DNA from 3 places in the Kitasatospora sp. NPDC101108 genome. Region 2 is predicted to be linked to each of the others. Evidence: predicted binding sites of a transcription regulator. Region 2 holds the regulator's gene; each other region holds the start of a gene.
What was found. Region 2 encodes HrcA, which represses chaperone genes, less so after heat shock. Its sites were predicted from a motif close to TTNGCACTCNGNNNNNCNGAGTGCNAA; they were not measured.

Region 1 (4,247 bases), on a different contig from region 2:
GACACCGGGGCGACGTCCCCCGAGGATGCCGTGATGGTCATGCTCCGTCGCGAGGAGCTGGACGACCTGATCGGGCGGCTGGACGACCGCACGGCCTCGATCATCCGCTCCCGCTACGGCATGGAGGACGGCCGCGAGCGCACCCTCACCGAGGTGGGCAAGCAGCACGGCCTCACCCGTGAGCGGATCCGCCAGATCGAGAAGCACGCGCTGGCCGAACTGAAGAAGATCGCCGACCACGCGGGCTTCGAAGCCGCCTGACGGCCGCGGCCGACGGCCGAGGCCGACCGCCACCCGGGCCCTGATGCGGAGCGCTCCGCACCGGGGCCCGCGGCGTGTCACGGGCCTCTTAGGCTGGAGGGACGGGTCAGAACATGAACAAGGGGACCGGCAGGGAGTGGGCAGGGTGAGCGAGCAGCGGCAGGAACACGGACAGCAGGAACACGGACAGGGAGAACAGGGGCAGGGAGAGCAGGAGCGGGACCAGCGGCAGCCGAAGGCCGGTGGCGGGCAGGACCCGGCCGCGGCCAAGGCCCGCCTGGTCTTCCGCGACCCGCTGGACCAGCAGTCCCGGGACGACACCGACGCCGGCTGGGGCGACCGCCCCGGGGCCGGGGGGAGCGGTGGGCGGGGGCTGGACTGGTACCTGAGCCAGCGCCCGCCGCACCACGGGGATTAGGGCCTGGGCCGGGGAAACGGGATCGGGGGCCGGGGGATTAGCGCGCCGTGACCAGCGCGTCGCGGATCTCGGTCAGCAGTTGGACCTCCTTGGCCTCGGCCTCGGCCGCCTCCTCGGCGACGGTCTTGCGCCTGGCCGCCATCCGGTTCATCGGCACGATCAGGAAGAAGTAGACGACGGCGGCGGTGATCAGGAACTGCAGGGCGGCGCTGAGCACCGATCCCCACAGGATGAGGACGCCGGACGTGACCTCTCCGGTGGCGCTCACCTCGCAGGGCCCCTTGAGGCAGGAACTGTAGGACGCCAGGTCCTTCGTCCCGAACGCGCCGACGATCGGATTGATCACGCCCTTGACGAAGGCGTTGACGATGTTGGTGAAGGCCGCGCCGATGACCACGGCGACGGCGAGTTCGACGACATTTCCACGCAGCAGGAATTCCTTGAAGCCTTTCATGCCGCCTCGAACGACGAAGTCGTTCCGAGGTCACGGGTGGTCCTCCGGATTCCCGGATTGACAACCCGTACGGCCCACCGCACCCGCCGGTGGCGGCGGCAGTCCGGCTCGCGCGGGCCCGAACGCCAGCGCCGCGGCCACCGCGAGCAGGACCAGCGCGGGCACCCCGGCCCGGCGGCGGACGGCCCGGCGCCAGCGGTGCCACCCGCCGCACCCGCGCCGGATCGGCGGAAAACTCGGCACCTCCTGCCGCGGCGGCACGGTGGGCGCGGGCAGGGGAACGGACAGGCTCATGGTCGTCATCGGGGCACCTCCGGACTCGGTCGGTCGTCACGTGCGGTCGGACGCCGTGCGGTGGGTCACCGCCCGGTGACCCACACGATGCGCGCTCGGGCCACCGCCGGAAAGCCGGTTCCCACAGCCTGTGGACAACCCCGCCCCTGTGGACAACTTCATACACTCACACGAGTGAGTCCGACCTCCGGGAACTGACGGAGACCCCCTCCACCCAGGCATCGCGGGACGCGAAAAGGCCCGCCGCCCCCGCGCGAAGCGGGGCCGACGGGCCTCTCCGTGAAGCCTCAGGAACTCCCGGAACCCCGGGAGCCGAGTTCAGCTCGCGGCCGGAGCCGGGCTGCTGGGCGAGCTGGAGGTGCTCGACGAACCGGACGAGCCCGAGGAGCCGGAAGCGCTCGACGAACCCGAGGTCGACGACGACGTCGAGGAGCCGGCGGACGAACCCCCGCCCACCGAGCTGCTGGAGGACGAGCGGCTGTCGGTCCGGTAGAAGCCCGAGCCCTTGAACACGACGCCCACGGCCGAGAAGACCTTGCGGAGCCGTCCCTGGCATTCGGGGCACGTGGTCAGCGCCTCGTCGGTGAACTTCTGCACCGCCTCCAGGCCGTTGCCGCACTCGGTGCACTGGTACTGGTACGTGGGCACTTGTCTTCCTCCTGGCACTCTCGCCTGATGAGTGCTAACGATGGTCAATGATGCGGTATTCCGTTGGATCAGTCCAGCGAATCCGGTGTGAGATGAGCCGGTACGGGCCGCGTCCGACCGATCGCTCAGCCCTTGGCCGCGCCGACCAGCTGCGCCGGGGTGGCGCGCTCGCCGGACCCCGCCACCACGTGACCGCTCCTGACCGGCGCGACCAGCAGGTGCCGCATCGACACCAGCGCGACCAGCCCCAGACCGGCGCCGACCAGCGGAACCAGGAATCCGGCGGACGGCCCGTGGGAGTCGATCAGCCGCCCGGCCACCATCGAGCCGACGGCCAGGCCCAGGCCGATGGCACCGGTCAGCCAGGTGAAGGCCTCCGTCTTGGCGCCGTCCTCGACCAGGGTCTCGACCAGGGTGTAGCCGCTGATCAGGGTCGGGGCGATGGCCAGACCGCAGAACAGTCCGGCGATCGACAGCGTGACGAGGTCGGGCATCGCCCACAGCGTCGAGCAGCCCACCACCAGCAGGGCGTAGCTGATGACCATCCGGTGCCGGACGGCCCGACGCCAGGCGATGACGCCGTAGAGCACGCCGGCCACCATCGAGCCGCCGGCGAAGATCCCGTACACGGTGCCGGCGGCGCCGTGCTGGCCGACCGAGTCGGCGAAGGCGTTCACCGAGACCTGCATCCCGCCGAACACGGCCCCCACCCCGAGGATCACGCCGGCCAGCAGCCGGACGCCGGGGGAGGCCAGCGCGGAGGCGCGCCGAGCGCCGGGCTGCGGGGCGGTCCGGGTCGGCGCGGTGCGCCGCTGGGCGGCGAAGACCAGGCCGCCGACGAAGGTCAGGGCGGCCTCGGTGATCAGCGCGGCGGACGGGCTGACCGAGGTGGCGATCTTGGCGGCCAGGATCGGGCCGATCACGAAGGTGAACTCGTCCGTCACCGATTCGAAGGCGAACGCGGTGCTCACCTTGGCCGCCGAGGAGGCGGAGGCGCCCTCGGCGCCGATGGTGGCGATCCAGCGGGCCCGGACCATCGCGCCGATCTGCGGAACGCTCGCGCCGGCCGGGACGGCGGCCAGGAGCAGGCACCAGACCGGCGCGTGCCCGAGGGCCAGCGCGATCAGCAGGCCGACCGAGGCGGCGTGCACCGCGACGGTCGGGACCAGCACGGCGGGCTGCCCGTACCGGTCGGCGAGCCGACCGGTCTGCGGGCCGATCAGTGCCTGGGCGACGGCGGCGATCGCCGTGACGGTGCCGGCGGTGCCGTACGAGCCGTAGGTGTTCTCGACGAGCATCAGGATGCCCATGCTGAGCATCGCGTAGGGCAGCCGTGCGACGAAGGCCGGGGCCAGGAACGTCCAGGCGCCGGGCGTGCGCAGCAGCGCGCCGTAGCCGACCTTGGCCGGTGCTGTCGCGCTGTCGGGGGTGCCGGCCGCGGTGTCCGGAGCGGTGTCCGGGGTGGGGTTGGCGGCGATCTCGACCGTTCGGCGGGCCGTCACGGTCGGTCCTTCCTGCTGCCTGGTAGCGCGGCAGGGCATGGGGTGGCCCCGACGGCGCCGAGAGTCGTCCTCTCGCGCGTCGACCGGGGTAGATACCGGGCCGGCCGGGCCTGGTGGGCCGGGGCCGGACCGCGGCCGCCGAGCGGTCGCGCCAACTCTGCGTCAGGCAGATGCTGGGGGTGGTCTAACGGTAGTTATACGGCGTAGTCGAACCAGCATACAGTTACGCGCGTAGATTCCGCCAGACCACCCGTGCCCCACCGGGCCCGCCAGGCCACCCGTGCCCCACCGGGCCCGTCAGGCCACACCGGTCCCAACGGCCACCCCCCGTCACCGCCCGTTCAGCCACCCGGCCAGCTTGCCGCCCTTGTCCACGGCCCGCAGTCGCCGCTCCGCCGCCTCGCTCACCTCGTCCGTGGTGACCACCAGCAGCTCGTCCCCGCCGCGCAGCATCGTCGCCTTGTCCGGCACGAAGGAGTTGCCCTCCCGCACGACCAGGGTGACCGCCGCTCCCTTGGGCAGCCGCAGCTCGCTGATCTCCACCCCGGACATCCGCGAGGTCGGCGAGAGCGTGACGGCCAGCAGGTGCCCGTGCAGCTTCTCCAGCGGCGCGGACTCGATGTCGAGGTCCTGCCCCATCGCGCCCTCGCCGATCTTCAGCCGCTTGGCC
Region 2 (4,247 bases):
TCCAGGAATCCCACGTCGGTCCTTTCGTGAACGGGGTCGGAACGGGTCAGCGGCCGAGCTGCTCGGAGATCTTCGCCAGCTGCGCCAGTCGCTTCTCCAGCGTCGGGTGGGTGGAGAACAGCTGGGAGGCGGTCTCCCGGGCGCTCAGCGCCGGGGCGAAGTAGAAGGCGTTGTAGGGCTGGGAGCGGCGCAGGTCCTCGGTGGGGATGGCGGCGATCTGCCCGGTCACCTTGGTGAGGGCGGAGGCCAGGGCGCTGGGCCGGCCGGTGAGCTGGGCGGCGGCCCGGTCGGCGGCCAGCTCGCGGTAGCGGGAGAGCAGCCGGGTGAGCAGGAAGCTGATGGCGTAGACGACCATCGACACCAGCGGGATGACCAGCGCCGCGATGGCCGCGTTCTGGTCGTTGCTGTTGCGGTTGCCGCCGATGAACCCGCCGTACATCGCGATCCGGGTGATCGCCCCGGCGAGCACCCCGAGGAAGCCGGCGATGGTCATCACCGCGACGTCCCGGTGGGCGACGTGCGACAGCTCGTGCGCCAGGACGCCCTCCAGCTCCTCCGGTTCGAGCCGGCGCAGCAGGCCGGTGGTGACGCAGACCACGGCGTTCTGCGGGTTGCGGCCGGTGGCGAAGGCGTTGGGCATGTCGTTGTCGGCGACCGCCACGCGGGGTTTGGGCATGTCAGCCAGGGCGCAGAGCCGGTCGATCGTGCCGTGCAGCTGGGGGAACTGTTCCTCGGTCACCGGCCGGGCGCCCATGGCCCGCTCGGTGATCTTGTCGCTGAACCAGAACTGGGCCACGAACAGCCCGCCGGAGATCAGCACGATCAGCGGCCAGGCCCCGCGCAGCAGCGCGATCAGCAGGCCCGTGAAACCGACGTACAGCAGCCCGATCACGAACATCGTCGCGACCATGCGGCTGGTCAGGCCGCGGTCGGGTGCGAAGCGGGTGTGCTGGCCCGAGCTCGACATCTCTTGCTCCTCCGTTCACCGTCGCTTTCGATGCTGCCACCCGGACGGCCCCGGGGCACCACCCCCGCACGCGGAGTGTCGTGGCGGCCGTCCGGAACTGCGGGGAGGATCACCCCGGCCGGGCCGTTCCTGCGGTAGGACCCGGGCCGTACACTGGCAGGTACGGTTTTGGCACTCGTCCGTGCAGAGTGCCAAGGTCGGGGCCGTCCGAGGAGCGGCTCGCAGCATCACAGACGGACAACGTGCGAAGACGGAGGTGCGTGCCCCATGGCCGGTGAGGTCCGCCAGCTGGACGACCGCAAGCTCGCCGTGCTGCGCGCGATCGTCCAGGACTACGTGGGCACCGAGGAGCCGGTGGGCTCCAAGGCCCTGGTGGAGCGGCACAACCTGGGGGTGTCCCCGGCCACGGTCCGCAACGACATGGCGGCGCTGGAGGAGGAGGGTTACATCCACCAGCCGCACACCAGCGCCGGGCGCATCCCCACCGACAAGGGCTACCGGCTGTTCGTCGACAGGCTCGCCGAGATCAAGCCGATGAGCTCCCCCGAGCGCCGGGCGATCCGGCACTTCCTGGACGGCGCCGTGGACCTGGACGACGTGGTCAGACGCACGGTGCGGCTGCTCGCCCAGCTGACCCGGCAGGTCGCCGTGGTGCAGTACCCCTCGCTCACCCGCTCCACCGTCCGGCACATCGAACTGGTGGCGCTGGCCCCGGCCAAGGTGATGCTGGTGCTGATCACCAACACCGGCCGGGTCGAGCAGCGGATGATCGACTGCCCGGGCACGGTCGGCGAGACGGTGCTGGCGGACCTGCGGTCGCGGATCAACGCGCGGGCGGCCGGCCAGCGGCTGCCGGACGTCCCGGGCCTGCTGGAGGAGCTGCCGGCGGCCTTCGAGCAGGCCGACCGGCCGACCGTCAGTACGGTCCTGGCGACGCTGTTCGAGGCGCTCGCCGAACAGAACGAGGAGCGGATCATGCTGGCCGGCACGGCCAACCTGACCCGCTTCGGGCACGACTTCCCGCTCACCATCCAGCCGGTGCTGGAGGCACTGGAGGAGCAGGTCGTCCTGCTCCGCCTCCTGGGTGAGACCGCGGACGCCGCGATGACGGTCCGGATCGGGCGGGAGAACGCGTACGAAGGGCTGAATTCCACCTCGGTCGTTTCGGTCGGCTACGGTTCGGGCGACGAGAGCGTGGCCAAACTGGGTGTGATCGGTCCGACCCGGATGGACTACCCGGGCACAATGGGGGCGGTGCGAGCGGTGGCACGGTACGTGGGCCAGATCCTGGCCGAGTCGTAGCAAACAGCCGTCGCCGGATGTCCGGCGGCGGTGTCCAGTCGCACTACTACAGGCGGAACAAGCGGAGCATTTGGTGGCCACGGACTACTACGCGGTACTCGGCGTCCGACGGGATGCGGGGCAGGACGAGATCAAGAAGGCGTTCCGGCGCCTGGCACGCGAACTGCACCCGGACGTCAACCCGGACCCGAAGACGCAGGAGCGGTTCAAGGAGATCAACGCCGCCTACGAGGTGCTCTCCGACCCGCAGAAGCGCCAGGTCTACGACCTCGGCGGCGACCCGCTGTCGCCCGGCGGCGGCGGTGGCGCGGGCGGCTTCGGCGCCGGCGCGGCGGGCTTCGGCTTCTCCGACATCATGGACGCCTTCTTCGGCGCCGCGGCCGGCCAGCGCGGCCCGCGCTCGCGCACCCGCCGCGGCCAGGACGCCATGATCCGGCTGGAGATCACCCTGGAGGAGGCCGCCTTCGGCACCACCAAGGAACTCCAGGTCGACACCGCCGTCACCTGCACCACCTGCAACGGTGAGGGCGCGGCCCCCGGCACCTCCGCCCAGACCTGCGACATGTGCCGCGGCAAGGGCGAGGTCTCCCAGGTCACCCGGTCCTTCCTGGGCCAGGTCATGACCTCCCGTCCGTGCCCGCAGTGCCAGGGCTTCGGCACCGTCGTGCCGACCCCGTGCCCCGAGTGCGCCGGCGACGGCCGGGTGCGGGCCCGCCGCACCCTGACGGTCAAGATCCCGGCCGGTGTGGACAACGGCACCCGGATCCAGCTGGCCGGCGAGGGCGAGGTCGGCCCCGGCGGCGGCCCGGCCGGCGACCTGTACGTCGAGATCGCCGAGACCTCCCACAGCGTCTTCCAGCGGCGCGGGGACGACCTGCACTGCACCGTCACCATCCCGATGACGGCGGCCGCGCTCGGCACCCAGGTGCCGCTGCAGACCCTGGACGGGCTGGAGGAGGTCGACATCCGGCCCGGCACCCAGTCCGGCCAGTCGATCCCGCTGCACGGCCGGGGCATCACCCACCTGCGCGGGGGCGGCCGCGGCGACCTGATAGTGCATGTCGAGGTGCAGACGCCCACCAAGCTCGACGCCGAGCAGGAGGAGCTGCTGCGCCGGCTCTCCATGCTGCGCGGCGAGGAGCGGCCGTCCGGCCAGTTCGCGCCGGGCCAGCAGGGCCTGTTCTCGCGCCTGAAGGACGCCTTCAACGGCCGGTAGCCGTCCCGGAAGGGGTGCCGGGGGCGGTTCCCCGGCACCCCTTCCGTGTTGTCCCCATTCGGCCGCAGGCCCCTTTCCGGAAAGGTCCCCCTCATGACCGCGCCCGTCTTCGTCGTCGAGACCGAGCGGATCGCCGCCGCCGCGCCCGGGGCCGTGGTGCGGCTCGACGGCGCGGAGGGGCGGCACGCGGCGGCGGTGAAGCGGCTGACGGCCGGCGAGGCGGTGACCCTGGCGGACGGGCTGGGCCTGGGCGTGGACGGCACCGTCGCCGAGGTGCTCGGCAAGGACGCGATCGACGTCACCGTGGAGGCCGTGCGGCGGGAGCCGGAGCCGGTGCCGCGGATCGTGGTGGTCCAGGCGCTGCCCAAGGGTGACCGCGGCGAGCTGGCCGTGGAGACCATGACCGAGGTCGGCGTGGACGTGGTGGTCCCCTGGGCCGCCTCCCGGTGCATCACCCAGTGGAAGGGCGAGCGCGGCGCGAAGGCGCTCGCCAAGTGGCGGGCCACCGCCCGGGAGGCGGGCAAGCAGTCCCGCCGGCTGCGCTTCCCCGAGGTGCGCGAGCCGATGACCACCCGGCAGCTGGCGCCGCTGCTGGCCCAGGCCGCCCTGGCCGCCGTGCTGCACGAGGAGGGCGCGGAGCCGCTGGCGCAGGCCGCGCTGCCCGCCGAAGGGGACATCGTGCTGGTGGTCGGCCCGGAGGGCGGGGTCTCCCCGGAGGAGCTGGCCGCCTTCGCCGAGGCGGGCGCCGCGCCGTACCGGCTG
Region 3 (4,247 bases), on a different contig from region 2:
CACCATCGACGACGGCGCCGAGAAGGACCCGAAGTTCGTCGAGATGCTGACCGACCTCAAGGTGCCGATCACGATGTTCCTGACCAAGGACATCGTCAAGAACGACTACGGCTACTTCAAGCCGCTCCAGGCCCTCGGCAACCACATCCAGAACCACACCGTCACCCACCCGGTGATGAGCAAGCTCCCGCCGGACAAGCAGAAGTCCGAGATCTGCGAGGACCAGGCCGCGCTCACCCAGCAGTACGGCACCGCCCCGCTGCTGTTCCGCCCGCCGTTCGGCGACGGCGCCAACACCCCGACGCTCAACACCTCGGTGCAGCAGTGCGGTCCGCGCGCGATCGTGCTCTGGCGCGAGTCGATGCAGATCCACGACATGCAGTACCAGGCGGGCGACAAGAAGCTGAAGCCCGGCGACATCATCCTGGCGCACTTCCGCGGCCCCAAGGAGCTCAAGGGCGCCACGATGACCCAGATGTTCGCGGACCTGCTGGCCCGGATCCAGGAGCAGGGCTTCTCGGTGGCCCGGCTGGACGACTACATCCAGCCGCCGGCCTCCTGAGGCGTCCGCACCGGCTGTCCCAGCATCATCAGCGGCCCGTTGTCGGTGCGGCTGAGGATCACCGTGACGGTGGTCGGTCCGGAGGGCTTCAGCTGACGGCGCAGCTCCTCCGGGGTGATCGCCATCCCGCGCTTCTTGATCACCACCGTGCCGACCCCGCGCTCGCGCAGCAGCGCCTTCAGCTTCTTGATGTGGAAGGGCAGCACGTCGGTGAGCTCGAAGGCGTGCGCGTACGGGGTGGCGACCAGCCGGTCCGAGGTCAGGTAGGCGATCTTCGGGTCGATCAGCCGGCCGCCGACCTGCTCGGCCACCTCCGCCACCAGGTGGGCCCGGATCACCGCGCCGTCCGGCTCGTACAGGTACCGCCCGACCGGGCCGGCCGGCGGGTCGGGCAGGTCGCCGCCGGTCAGGCTGGCGGCCTGCGGCAGCAGGGTGGCGCGGTGCGGGCGGTCCGCCCCGGTGCCGAACCAGAGCACCGCCTCCTTGACGTCCCCGTGGTCGGACACCCACTCGGCCTCGGCGTCCGCCGGAACGGCCTCGTGCGGGATGCCCGGGGCGACCTTCAGGGCGCCGATCGGGGTCCGCCGTCCGGCCTCGATCGCCCAGGAGAGCGGCGGGGCGTACGCCTCCGGGTCGAACACCCGGCCGCGCGAGGTGCGCCGGGCCGGGTCGGTGAACACCGCGTCGTAGCCGGTCACGTCCACCTCGGCGACGTCCGCGCAGACCACCTCGACCAGGTCGGCCAGGCCCAGCGCGGCGGCGTTGGCGGCGGTGGCGGCGCAGGCCGCCGGGTCCCTGTCGACGGCCAGCACCTCGATCCCGGCCCGGGCCAGCGCCAGCACGTCCCCGCCGATGCCGCAGCACAGGTCCGCCAGCCGCCGTACGCCCAACCCGGCGAAGCGGCGCGCCCGCCACTCGGCCACGCTGCGCCGGGTGGACTGCTCGACGCCGTTGGGCGTGAAGTACATCAGGTCGGCGTCCGCCCCGAACTTCGCCCGCGCCCGCTGCCGCAGCCGCGCCTGGCCGAACGCCGCCGACACCAGCTCCGCCGGGTGCTCCCGCCGCAGCCGGGTGGCCAGGGCCAGCTCCTCCTCGGGGGCGAACTCGCGCAGCTCGGCGAGCAGGGCCTGGCCCTCGGGGGTCAGCAGGGGCTGGAGGTTCTCGGTGTCCACGAGTTCATTCTCGCCGGTCAGTCGATCAGCCAGAGCAGCAACGCCAGGACGGCCGCCACCACCAGCGACACCATCGCCACCGCGCCCACCAGCAGGTCCACCGCCCAGTGCAACCGCGGACGCGCAGGAGCGTCCTCGGCCCGGCTCAGCGCCACAGGACACCCGAGGCGGTGACCGCGGGCGTGAACGCCGAGATCACGGCGGCGACCGTCAGGAACCGGTAGCCGGACCGCCAGCTGCGCACGGCCACGACGACGCTCGCCGCGAGGGCGGCCACCGGGCCGGCGATCATCCCGATGCCCAGGAAGGCCCAGATGCGCCCGTCCCCGTCGTCCCCGGAGCCGGCACCGCTGCCGAGGCAGAGGGTGAGGTAGAAGACGGCGAACGGGAGCACGACGCCGAGCAGGGGCACTGCCAGCAGGGCGAGGGACACGTCCTTGAGCCGGGACGGGCCGACGCGCAGCGGAATCGATGTCATGTCAGGAGTCTTGCCGCGGGCCCGCGGCCCGCACATGAGTACGGCTACTCATCCGCTACCCGAGTCCGCCGGGCGCGCCGTTGGCACTCTGGTTGACGGAGTGCTAACGGCAGCCTATGGTCGTCCTTGGCACTCCCCAGTAGGGGAGTGCTAACGCGAAGACGTGTGTCTGACCCCCGCGACGGCAGGCCCGCAGGTTCGCCCCTACCCGTTAGAAAACCCCGTAATCTCCGAAGGGGAGCTCGGACGTGACCACCAGCAGCAAGGTTGCCATCAAGCCGCTCGAGGACCGCATCGTGGTCCAGCCGCTCGACGCCGAGACCACCACGGCCTCCGGCCTGGTTATCCCGGACACCGCCAAGGAGAAGCCCCAGGAGGGCGTCGTCCTGGCCGTCGGCCCGGGCCGCTTCGAGGACGGCCAGCGTCTGCCGCTCGACGTCGCCGTCGGTGACATCGTCCTGTACTCGAAGTACGGCGGCACCGAGGTGAAGTACCAGGGCGAGGAGTACCTCGTCCTCTCGGCTCGTGACGTTCTCGCCATCATCGAGAAGTAACAGCACCGAGAAGTAAGACGTTCCGACCCGCCCCGGATCCGTGTCCCAAGTGACAGGGGCCCGGGGCGTGGTTGTTGGTTCACGTAGTTCGGCGGCCGGTCGGCCGGCCGCAGCCCCGAGGGAATAGGGAACATGGCGAAGATCCTGCAGTTCGACGAGGACGCCCGCCGCTCGCTGGAGCGCGGTGTCAACAAGCTGGCCGACACCGTCAAGGTGACCATCGGTCCCAAGGGCCGCAACGTCGTCATCGACAAGAAGTTCGGCGCCCCGACCATCACCAACGACGGTGTCACCATCGCCCGTGAGGTCGAGCTGGACGACCCGTACGAGAACCTTGGCGCGCAGCTCGTCAAGGAGGTCGCCACCAAGACCAACGACGTCGCGGGTGACGGCACCACCACCGCCACCGTGCTGGCCCAGGCCCTGGTCAACGAGGGTCTGCGCAACGTCGCCGCCGGTGCCGGCCCGGCCGCCCTGAAGAAGGGCATCGACAAGGCCGTCGCCGCCGTCTCCGAGCACCTGCTGTCCGTCGCCCGCGAGATCGAGGGCAAGGACGACGTCGCCGCCGTCGCGTCCCTCTCCGCGCAGGACGCCCAGGTCGGCGAGCTGATCGCCGAGGCGATCGACAAGGTCGGCAAGGACGGTGTCATCACCGTCGAGGAGTCGAACACCTTCGGCGTGGAGCTGGACTTCACCGAGGGCATGCAGTTCGACAAGGGCTACCTGTCGCCGTACTTCGTCACCGACGCGGAGCGTCAGGAAGCGGTCCTGGAGGACCCCTACATCCTGATCAACCAGGGCAAGATCTCCTCCATCCAGGAGCTGCTGCCGCTGCTGGAGAAGATCCTGCAGAGCGGTGCCTCGAAGCCGCTGCTGATCATCGCCGAGGACGTCGACGGCGAGGCGCTGTCGACCCTGGTCGTGAACAAGATCCGCGGCACCTTCAACGCCGTCGCCGTCAAGGCCCCGGGCTTCGGCGACCGCCGCAAGGCGATCCTCGGCGACCTGGCCGTCCTGACCGGCGGCACGGTCATCTCCGAGGAGGTCGGCCTCAAGCTCGACCAGGCCGGTCTGGACGTGCTGGGCACCGCCCGCCGCGTGACCATCACCAAGGACGACACCACCATCGTCGACGGTGCCGGTGACTCCGAGGCCGTGGCCGGCCGCGTCGCCCAGATCAAGGGCGAGATCGCCGCGACCGACTCCGACTGGGACCGCGAGAAGCTGCAGGAGCGCCTGGCCAAGCTGGCCGGCGGCGTCTGCGTCATCAAGGTCGGCGCCGCCACCGAGGTGGAGCTGAAGGAGCGCAAGCACCGCCTGGAGGACGCCATCTCGGCGACCCGCGCCGCGGTCGAGGAGGGCATCGTCGCCGGTGGTGGCGCCTCCCTGGTCCACGCCGCCAAGGTGCTGAACGACGGCCTGGGCCTGTCGGGTGACGAGGCCACCGGTGTCGCCGTGGTCCGCAAGGCGCTGCACGAGCC

Region 1: the regulator HrcA is predicted to act here: its motif matches at 2,087-2,113, upstream of ACZ6Z8_RS10350 (FmdB family zinc ribbon protein).
Region 3: the regulator HrcA is predicted to act here: its motif matches at 2,293-2,319, upstream of groES (co-chaperone GroES).

Annotation. Positions count from the first base shown of each region.
Region 1 covers NZ_JBVJLM010000003.1:461,952-466,198, reverse strand. The annotation lists gene ACZ6Z8_RS10370 (sigma-70 family RNA polymerase sigma factor) at 1-261, shown strand, start outside; gene ACZ6Z8_RS10365 (hypothetical protein) at 407-679, shown strand; gene mscL (large conductance mechanosensitive channel protein MscL) at 717-1,133, opposite strand; gene ACZ6Z8_RS10355 (hypothetical protein) at 1,164-1,436, opposite strand; gene ACZ6Z8_RS10350 (FmdB family zinc ribbon protein) at 1,746-2,075, opposite strand; gene ACZ6Z8_RS10345 (MFS transporter) at 2,201-3,577, opposite strand; gene ACZ6Z8_RS10340 (potassium/proton antiporter) at 3,908-4,247, opposite strand, start outside.
Region 2 covers NZ_JBVJLM010000002.1:653,278-657,524, reverse strand. The annotation lists gene pspAB (PspA-associated protein PspAB) at 1-14, opposite strand, end outside; gene htpX (zinc metalloprotease HtpX) at 47-967, opposite strand; gene hrcA (heat-inducible transcriptional repressor HrcA) at 1,235-2,269, shown strand; gene dnaJ (molecular chaperone DnaJ) at 2,343-3,485, shown strand; gene ACZ6Z8_RS07820 (16S rRNA (uracil(1498)-N(3))-methyltransferase) at 3,579-4,247, shown strand, end outside.
Region 3 covers NZ_JBVJLM010000034.1:7,335-11,581, reverse strand. The annotation lists gene ACZ6Z8_RS36870 (polysaccharide deacetylase family protein) at 1-562, shown strand, start outside; gene ACZ6Z8_RS36865 (THUMP-like domain-containing protein) at 538-1,734, opposite strand; gene ACZ6Z8_RS36860 (hypothetical protein) at 1,752-1,889, opposite strand; gene ACZ6Z8_RS36855 (hypothetical protein) at 1,880-2,212, opposite strand; gene groES (co-chaperone GroES) at 2,461-2,766, shown strand; gene groL (chaperonin GroEL) at 2,899-4,247, shown strand, end outside.